DNA from 3 places in the Streptomyces aquilus genome. Region 1 is predicted to be linked to each of the others. Evidence: riboswitches for the same ligand, from Rfam matches in the RefSeq annotation. Region 1 holds a riboswitch; each other region holds the start of a gene.
The links. Region 1 has a riboswitch for cobalamin ahead of EJC51_RS32165 (ribonucleoside-diphosphate reductase subunit alpha). Riboswitches for the same ligand answer to the same signal wherever they lie in the genome.
Positions count from the first base shown of each region.

Region 2: another riboswitch for cobalamin. It lies ahead of metE (5-methyltetrahydropteroyltriglutamate--homocysteine S-methyltransferase); the one in region 1 lies ahead of EJC51_RS32165 (ribonucleoside-diphosphate reductase subunit alpha).
Region 3: another riboswitch for cobalamin. It lies ahead of EJC51_RS37100 (uroporphyrinogen decarboxylase/cobalamine-independent methonine synthase family protein); the one in region 1 lies ahead of EJC51_RS32165 (ribonucleoside-diphosphate reductase subunit alpha).

Region 1 covers NZ_CP034463.1:6,945,850-6,949,033, reverse strand. The annotation lists gene mctP (monocarboxylate uptake permease MctP) at 1-248, shown strand, start outside; gene EJC51_RS32170 (GNAT family N-acetyltransferase) at 380-883, shown strand; cobalamin riboswitch at 936-1,065, shown strand; gene EJC51_RS32165 (ribonucleoside-diphosphate reductase subunit alpha) at 1,191-3,184, shown strand, end outside.
Region 2 covers NZ_CP034463.1:9,852,097-9,855,280, forward strand. The annotation lists gene metE (5-methyltetrahydropteroyltriglutamate--homocysteine S-methyltransferase) at 1-1,187, opposite strand, end outside; cobalamin riboswitch at 1,355-1,587, opposite strand; gene EJC51_RS45015 (M36 family metallopeptidase) at 2,191-3,184, shown strand, end outside.
Region 3 covers NZ_CP034463.1:8,090,410-8,093,593, reverse strand. The annotation lists gene EJC51_RS37105 (hypothetical protein) at 1-873, shown strand, start outside; cobalamin riboswitch at 1,219-1,443, shown strand; partial or broken gene EJC51_RS37100 (uroporphyrinogen decarboxylase/cobalamine-independent methonine synthase family protein) at 1,611-2,042, shown strand; gene EJC51_RS37095 (NACHT domain-containing protein) at 2,296-3,184, shown strand, end outside.

The DNA of each region.
Region 1 (3,184 bases):
CCTCGCCGACGCAGAAGCACTTCGGCGGCTCCGCGAAGGAGATCCCCGGCATCGGCGAGATCGGCTACATCGGCCTGACGGCGTTCGTCCTGAACGTGGTGGTGACGGTGGTCCTGACCTTCGTCCTGAAGGCCTTCAAGGCCCCCGAGGGCATCGACGAGACGAGCCCGGAGGACTACACGGCGGACGCGGGCGACCCGGGCGTCCAGGTGGAGCTTCCCCCGGCAACTGCTGGCGCCGCTCACTAGAGGCCCCTAGGGGCGCGGGGCTGTTTCGATGTGCGGCTCCGCCGCGTGGGCGCGAGCAACCACGTACGACCCGCAGCGGGCCACCGAGAGCAAGACCCTCGGCGGCCCGCTTTTCGTGCAAACTCACGTGCATGGACATACTGATCCGGCCGGCAGAACCTACCGAATACGACGAACTCGGCGAGATCACCGCCCAGGCCTACATCCAGGACGGCCTCCTCGCCTTCGGCGAGAGCGACTGGTACCTCGGCGAACTGAGAGACGTCGCCAAACGGGCAGCCGCGGCCGAGGTGCTCGTCGCCGCCCAGGACGGCCACCTCCTGGGCACCGTCACCTACGTCGCCTCGACCGGCGGCGCCATGGCCGAGCTCTCCCGCCCCGGCGAATCGGAGATCCGCATGCTGGCCGTGGCCCCGGAGGCCCGCGGAAGAGGCGCCGGACAAGCCCTCGTACAGGCCTGTGTCGACCGCGCCAGGGCTGCCGGTGACATCGGCATGGTCCTGTCGACCCAGCCCGTCATGCGCGCCGCCCACCGCATCTACGAGCGCCTCGGCTTCGTCCGCGCCCCGCACCGCGACTGGCAGCCGATTCCGGGCGTGGAGTTCACGCTTCTCACCTATGAGTTGACGCTCTGAAGTCACCGCGACACAACATCTAGGGGTGCCACTCGAACCCGGCACAAGATGTATGCTCATGCTCGCTGTCGTCGCAGGGGAATCCGGTGCGAATCCGGAACTGTCCCGCAACGGTGTACTTGTGCATGCCTTGTGCGTGTACGGGAGTCAGTCCGAGGACCTGCCGACAGCGTGCCCAGGCCGCCGTGGCCCGGGTGCCATGACGTCCGGGCCTCGCGGAGTGGGCCGGTGGACGCGACGCCGCGTGCGCTCGTGCTGCCCCCTGCTCTCCGCCAGGCCCCCGTGCCGAGCGAGGGAGAGCCCCCACGTGACCATCGCGCCAGCAGATCCGGCTTCAGCGGTCCAGGCGGAGAACGACGGTCCCGGTACCGCCCTGTTGCGGACCCTGACCGAGCTGACCGCCGACCTGCCCGACGCCGACCCCGGACGGGTCGCCGCCGCCGCGCTGCGCGGCCGCTCGGGCCGGGCGGACTCCGATGGCGGCGTGGAGCTGCGCGAGCTGGCGACGGAGGCCGCCGCCGGACTCATCTCCGAGGACCCCGCCTACTCCCGGCTGGCCGCCCGGCTGCTGACCATCAGCATCGCCGCCGAGGCCGCCTCCCAGGGCGTCACGTCCTTCACCGAGTCGGTCGAGGTCGGCCACCGCGAGGGCCTGATCGCCGACCGCACCGCGGAGTTCGTACGGGTGCACGCCGCACGGCTCGACGCCCTGATCGACCCGGCCGCCGACGACCGCTTCGGCTACTTCGGCCTGCGTACGCTCCACAGCCGCTACCTCCTCCGGCACCCGATCACCCGCCAGGTCATCGAGACGCCCCAGCACTTCATGCTGCGCGTCGCCGCCGGCCTCGCCGAGGACGACACGACCCGTGCCCTGGACGAAGTCGCCGCGCTCTACGGGCTCATGAGCCGCCTCGACTACCTGCCGTCCTCCCCCACGCTGTTCAACTCCGGCACCCGGCACCCCCAGATGTCGTCCTGCTACCTCCTCGACTCCCCGCTGGACGAGCTGGACTCCATCTACGACCGCTACCACCAGGTCGCCCGGCTCTCCAAGCACGCCGGCGGCATCGGCCTGTCGTACTCCCGTATCCGCAGCCGCGGTTCGCTGATCCGGGGCACCAACGGGCACTCCAACGGCATCGTGCCGTTCCTGAAGACGCTGGACGCCTCGGTGGCCGCCGTGAACCAGGGCGGCCGGCGCAAGGGAGCCGCGGCCGTCTACCTGGAGACCTGGCACTCCGACATCGAGGAGTTCCTGGAGCTGCGCGACAACACCGGTGAGGACGCCCGGCGTACGCACAACCTGAACCTCGCGCACTGGATCCCGGACGAGTTCATGCGCCGCGTGAACGCCGACGCCGAGTGGTCGCTGTTCTCCCCGGCGGACGTGCCCGAGCTGGTCGACCTGTGGGGCGAGGAGTTCGACGCCGCGTACCGCAAGGCGGAGGCGGCCGGTCTCGCCAAGAAGACGATCCCGGCGCGTGACCTGTACGGCCGCATGATGCGCACCCTCGCGCAGACCGGCAACGGCTGGATGACCTTCAAGGACGCCGCCAACCGCACCGCCAACCAGACGGCGCTGCCCGGCCATGTCGTCCACTCCTCCAACCTCTGCACGGAGATCCTGGAGGTCACGGACGACGGCGAGACGGCCGTCTGCAACCTGGGGTCGGTGAACCTGGGCGCGTTCGTGGTCGACGGGGACATCGACTGGGAGCGGCTGGACGCCACCGTCCGCACCGCCGTCACCTTCCTCGACCGCGTGGTGGACATCAACTTCTACCCGACCGAGCAGGCGGGCCGTTCCAACGCCAAGTGGCGTCCGGTGGGCCTGGGCGCGATGGGCCTCCAGGACGTCTTCTTCAAGCTGCGGCTGCCGTTCGACTCGCCGCAGGCCCGTGAGCTGTCCACGCGCATCGCCGAGCGCATCATGCTCGCCGCGTACGAGGCCTCCGCCGACCTCGCCGAGCGCAACGGCCCGCTCCCGGCGTGGGAGAAGACCCGTACCGCGCAGGGCGTGCTGCACCCCGACCACTACGACGTCGAGCTCACCTGGCCGGAGCGCTGGGAGGCGTTGCGGGCCCGGGTCGCCGCGGTCGGCATGCGCAACAGCCTGCTGCTGGCCATCGCGCCCACCGCCACCATCGCCTCGATCGCGGGCGTCTACGAGTGCATCGAGCCGCAGGTCTCCAACCTCTTCAAGCGCGAGACCCTGTCCGGCGAGTTCCTCCAGGTCAACTCCTACCTGGTGGCCGAGCTGAAGAAGCTCGGCGTGTGGGACGCGCAGACCCGGGAGGC
Region 2 (3,184 bases), 2.9 Mb from region 1:
CGTGCGGCGAGGTCGGCGCGGTTGGCGGCCAGCTCGCCCGTGATCGCGTCGGTGCCGTGGGCGAGGCCCTTCGCGAGCGTGACGACCTCGGCCGTCTTCTGGCGGGCGAAGGCCAGCCAGCGCAGGATCTGAGGCTCGATGTCCCGCTCGGCCGCCGTGTCGAGAGGGACGTGGAGCAGGGAGCACGAGGCGGCCACGTCGACCCGGTCGGCCAGCCCGAGCAGGGTGCCGAGAGTGGCCAGGGACTTGGCCAGGTCGTTGATCCAGATGTTGCGGCCGTTGACGATCCCGGCGACCAGGCGCTTGCCGGGCAGTCCGCCCACCGCCGCGAGGGCATCGAGGTTGGCCGCGGCGGCGTCGGTGAAGTCCAGGGCGAGCCCGTCGACGGGGGCCTTGGCCAAGGCCGGGAGGGCGTCGCCGAGCCGGTCGAAGTAGGAGGCGATCAGTAGCTTGGGCCGGTCGGTGAGGGCGCCGAGGTCGTGGTAGGCGCGGGTGGCGGCGGTCAGTTCGGCCGGGGTGCGGTCCTGGACGAGGGCGGGCTCGTCCAGCTGCACCCACTCCGCGCCGGCCGCGCGCACGTCGGCGAGGACTTCGGCGTACACCGGCAGCAGCCGGTCGAGAAGGGTGAGCGGCTCGAAGTCGGCGGCCACGCCGGGTGCCGGCTTGGCCAGCAGCAGGTAGGTGAGGGGGCCGACCAGGACGGGCCGGGCGGTCAGGCCCAGGGCGAGGGCCTCCGTCAGCTCGGCGACCTGCTTTTTGGAGTCGGCCGTGAAGACGGTGTCAGGACCCAACTCGGGTACCAGGTAGTGGTAGTTGGTGTCGAACCACTTGGTCATCTCCAGCGGCGCCACGTCCTGGGTGCCGCGGGCCATGGCGAAGTAGCCGTCCAGAGCGTCGGCTTCGGCGGCTTCCCGGTGGCGGGCCGGGATCGCGCCGACCATGACGGTGGTGTCCAGGACGTGGTCGTAGTAGGAGAAGTCGCCGGTGGGCACTTCGTTGATGCCGGCGTCGGTGAGCTGCTGCCAGTTCGTACGGCGCAGGTCGGCGGCGGTGGCGTGGAGGGCGTCGGCGGTGATGCGACCCTTCCAGTAGCCCTCGATCGCTTTCTTCAGTGCGCGGCTCTGGCCCTGGCGGGGGTAGCCGTACACGGTGGCCCGTGCTGTCGCGGCTGCGGGCTTGGTGGTCACGGAGATCTCCTTCACGAGATGAATCCCTGAGATCCCGGGACCGGGACGAGAGCGCGAAGGGGTGACGGAACCGGACGGGTGGGAACTCGCGCGGCACAGCGCGGTCCTCCGCCTGATCTGGTCGCCGACCCGCCCTCGAGGTCACCGGGATGTCCGCGCACGAGTGGCTCGCACACGGGCAGTTGGCAGGTCTTCGGACTCGCGGGCACATCTCGTACGAAGTCGTAGTCGTAGGAGACACCTACTGGCCGTCGCTTCCCAAACCCTCCTCGGGCCCAGTGCGTGTTGACGGCGGTCGTTCCCGCTCACCGCTGCGGGGCAGTCCCGGATTCCCACCGGGTTCCCTCTTGCGACGCATCCCGCCTGGCGGACGGGGCGAACCAGCTGCGCCAGCCACCTTACGGGGTCATCGTGCGAGAAGAGAGCGGGACGCTCGATATCGGGAAGCCCTGGGCACCGAGTCCTTGCCGGCGCCCGGCTGTCTGCGGGGCGTGGTGAAGCGGGCGCTGGCGGGAACTGAGCCGCAACCGTGGTGGATGCCCCGGCGCCTGCTGACCGTGGTGTCAGCCGATGTCGACGCCACTGCCGGTGTCGGGGCGATCTGGATCCTGTGGCGTCCGAAGTCATCGCGGCTGCGTGGGCACATCGCGCTTCTCGGGCGGGACGTGTGTCACGTTCTCTTCGGTGTCCGCCGGATCGAGGTCCCCAAGCAGCGCAGACTCATCGCCGTTTGGAAGTCTCCTCGTGTCAGCCGCGGAGTCCGTCCGTTGATCGTGGTCCTGGGTCACGAGGGCGCCGAACTCTCCCGGATGGGACCCCAGGACGGTCTGGACACTCACACGTGGGCCCGCCAACTGGAGCACCACCACTGCGACCTGTGCACCGTCCGTAAAATTTGAACTGTGAGGCTTTCTCGGGGGGTAGGTGTGATGAAAGGGTCTGGAGTGATCAACTCGGCTGTCCGGTACAGCCGTTGGACTCCTCCCCCCCCACGAGGCGTGACATGGCGAGAGCCTCCCTGCGCAGAACGCGCACCACCATATTCACGGCGACGGCCGGCCTTGCGCTGACCGCCGCCATCCTCCCCGGTACCGCGCACGCGGCCTCGGACGACCCGACACCTTCTGCCGACACCGGCATCCCGGCGGCCCAGACGCCGCCCATCCCCTCCCAGCAGGCCCTCATCCGCCGCGACGCCCGGCTCGCCAAGGCCGAACAGCGCCCTGGTGTACGGAAGTTGCGCGACCAGCTCGGCACCCAGGGCGTGCTGGAGCTGGACCCGGCCACCGGCACCGCACGCCAGGTGGCCAAGCTGGACGGGTACCTCACGCCACCCAGTGACGACAGCCCCCGCGACATCGTCCGGGACTATCTGCAAGCCCATCCAGACGTCTTCGGCCTGGCCGACGTCCAGGTCAACGACCTGACGCTGCGCAAGCAGTACACCGATGTCGCCGGCACACGCCACCTGTCGTTCCTTCAGTCGGTCGACGGCGTGCCGGTCTTCGGCAACGGCGTCAAGGCGAACGTCTCCCGCGACGGACGTCTGATCAGCGTGCTCGGCGCCCCGGTGCCAAGGTTGCCGTCGACGCTGGCCCGGGCCCGGGTCACGCCAACGCAGGCCCGGGACACCGCCGTCCGCGACATCACGGGTGCCGGGGCCGACGGAAGCACGCCCACCGACACCGCCAAGCAGGTCGTCTATCCGGTGTCCGGCCACACCGCCCGCCGCGCCTGGCAGACGGTCACCTCACCGGACGGCCACGGCATGTGGCTGCACGTCGTCGACGCCGTAAGCGGGCGCGTCCTGTACCGGCAGAACCTGTCCTCCGACCTGACCGCCTCCCCGGCCGGGACGTCCGCTGCCGGGCAGCCTCTGTACGACGCCGCGGCCGCGCCCGCGTCCAGCGGCAAGGTGCTGGTCTGGGACCGCTACCCGGGCGCTCCCGCGGGCGGCAAGCAGGCCCTCCGGAACCTGACCGCCAAGGGCTGGCTCC
Region 3 (3,184 bases), 1.1 Mb from region 1:
CAAAAGCGTGCCGAGCAGGAGCGTGAGAAACAGGAGGCCGAAGAATTCGAGTGCCTGGTTGCCGCAGCCATCCAGGACGAGGAGGCGAAGACTGCGTCCAGCAGCCGCCTCCAGGATGACACCCCTCAAGCCATGGCCCTCTACGTGGCGTTGGCCAGCTATGCCACCCGAAATCCTGGCAGGCCGCTCCCGAGCATCACGGGTGTCGGCGCGATGGGCTGGACCGGCGACACCGCAAGGGACAGAGAACTTCTGCTGGCGCTCTACTATTCACACCTCATCGCCATCTCCCGGGAAACCCCACCGCAAGCTTTCGGCCTCTCCAAGAACAGGGACGACATCACGTTCGCCGCCGACGAGGTCGTATGGCGACTCATCGGCGACCGATCAGCCGTTCAGGAACGCGTGAAGGAGATCACGAACAGCTTCAAGACCCGGCCTGGCCCTCAGGGGGCCGCGGCTCGCGAAGCCTTCACGGCGTTGGCGGACGAGATGGAGGTGACCAATGTCGCCTCATACCTCAACGGCCTGCTCACCAAAAAGTACGACTACCCCGAAGTGCCGGAGACCCGGCGGGAAGAACTCACGGACGTCATTCGCCGAGGGTTCGGGCACGGGTACACCCCTGGGCAGATGATTTGTTTCGCCTGGCGCGCCGCAGACTCCGCCGCGGCGTGGAAAGAGCGCAACGCACCGATGGGGCCGCCGGAGGCAGCCTCTGCCTCGGTGACCACTCTCAACGGGAAGATCGACAAGGCTGTCGAACTCCACCACGCTATTCCTGGGTACGAGGTCCCCCGCTGGCATGAGGCCCCGCTGACCACCATGGCCTCAAGGAAACCGTTCACCCCGAGACCGGGGCGCCGGCCATGAAGCGCTGCACCCATCCCGTCGAGATCCCGGATCAGGTGCAGGAGGAAGAGCCGAACTGGTGGGACGACGCGCCCGATCCAGCCGACGTCTGAGACCGAGGCTCGTCGGCCGACCTCCGGAGTTCAGTGATGTCGGCCGGATCACCCCACGACGGCCACGGGTGATCTGACAGACCCACCAAATCCAGACCGGGCAACGCACTCCTGCGTCCCTCGGGGGATCGCCCTACGAGGCTTTCAAGGCGCGGCATTTCCCGTCCTCGACGCACGCCAGGCATCCCGGTCTGCGTGTTCCACCTCACCATCCGAGATCTCGATGGCATCCGCAGTACCGAAGGACTGCCGTAGGCTGGCCTGTGCAGCTGGTTCACCCCGTCCACCAGGCGGGATGCGCCGTAAGAGGGAACCCGGTGGGAATCCGGGACTGCCCCGCAGCGGTGAGTGGGAGCGACCGCCGTCATACGCACTGGGTCCGACGTACAGGGCCTGGGAAGCGACGGCCAATAGGTGTCCTCCGACCAAGGAGGGCGTGCCCGCGAGTCCGAAGACCTGCCAACTGCCCGTGTACGACCGGCTCGTACACGGATATCCCGGTGACCTCGTGGGCGGGTCGGCGTACATACCAGGCGGACGACCGCGCCATGCCGCGCGGATCGGTTCCCGCCCGGTCCGTCACCCCTTCGCGCTCTCGTCCCGTCACCAGGGATCTCAGGGATTCATCTCGCGAAGGAGATCTCCGTGACCACCAAAACCGCAGCCACGGCAGCACGGGCCACCGTGTACGGCTACCCCCGCCAAGGCCCTGACCGGGAACTGAAGAAGGCGATCGAGGGCTACTGAAAGGGCCGAGTCACCGCCGAGGCTCTACAGGCCGTCGCCGCCGAACTGTGCCGCACCAACTGGCGGGAGCTGGCCGCCGTCGGCATTCACGAAGTGCCGACCGGTGACTTCCCGTACTACGACCATGTCCTGGACACCACCGTCCCGGTCGGCGCGATCCCCGCCCGCCATCGCGCCGCCGTCGAAGCGAACGCCTTGGACGGCTACTTCGCCATGGCACGTGGCACGCATGACGTGGCGCCGCTGGAGATGACGAAGTGGTTCGACACCAACTACCACTACCTGGTGCCGGAGTTGGGACCCGACACCGTGTTCACGGCCGACCCGGCCTAGCAGGTCGCGGAGTTGAAGGAGGCCCTCGCGCTCGGACTGACCGGCAGCGCGGCGAACAGCGCGAGGCGGCGCGCGTACAGGGGTGTCACGTCCTTTCCTCGTTCATGGCGGGGGCCCAACGTCCCTTACTGGCAAAGGAGTTGAGGCATCGAGCTTCTTATTCCAATTAACATGCAGTTACTTAACAAATGCAGAACAAGTCGAGGGTGTTCAACGGCGGTGGCACCGATCAACTCGTCAAACTGGATGCGTGAGCCCTGACGCGCCCCCTCCACCCGTTCGTCACCCCGAGCCGACCAGAGCGACCATCAAGGAGCTGTACGCAACGGCGTTGGCGTGCGGAATTCCGGATTGCCGCGAGCCGCTGTACCGGGAGAGCGCCTCGACCGGCGAGCGCGTGCTCAACAGCCGGGTGGCACACATCCACGCTCGTAGCGAAGGCGGGCCTCGCTGGGCCCCGGCCATGAGCAAGGAGGCCAACCAGGGCTTCGACAACTTGATCCTTCTGTGCGAGCGCCACGCTTCCGAGATCGACATCACGCCTGAGCACTATCCGGCGGAGGTTCTGCGCGAGTGGAAGCAAGTTCAGGTCGAGGCGCACTCCAAGGCGCGGCATCTGTCCCTCTCCGACACCGAGGCGGCAGAAGTCGCCAAGGCTTCGTTCGGTTTGGGCGATCTCATGGACCGGCTGACCGCCGTGCTGCCCTTCTCGGTCCGCTCGCGCTCACGTGCCGAAGCTCTGGTGCTAGCGTCCAGGAGCTGCATAGCCCGCAGCAAGATCCGCCTGCGCAGCACTCCGGCCGACCGCGTCGAGGCTGCGCTGGCCTGGAAGGCCCGGCAGGCTACCCCTGAAGTCGAGGTGCCTCAGGGGGCATTGCGGGTGCTCGTCGCGCCCATGGGCGCCGGCAAGAGCGAGAAGGCCGAGCAGTGGTGGAGCGATGGGCTGACCGCTGCCTGGCGGGATGCCGACGTGGAGATTCCGGTATGGCTGGAAGCACGGGACATCCCGGCGACACTGACCGCCGCGCTTCAGGACGCCATGGGCGGCGATCCACTACGTGAGTGCCGGGTTGTCCTGGACAACCTCGACACGGTCAGCCCCCAGCAAGGCGACCGACTCCTCGACGAGGCTCGCCGCC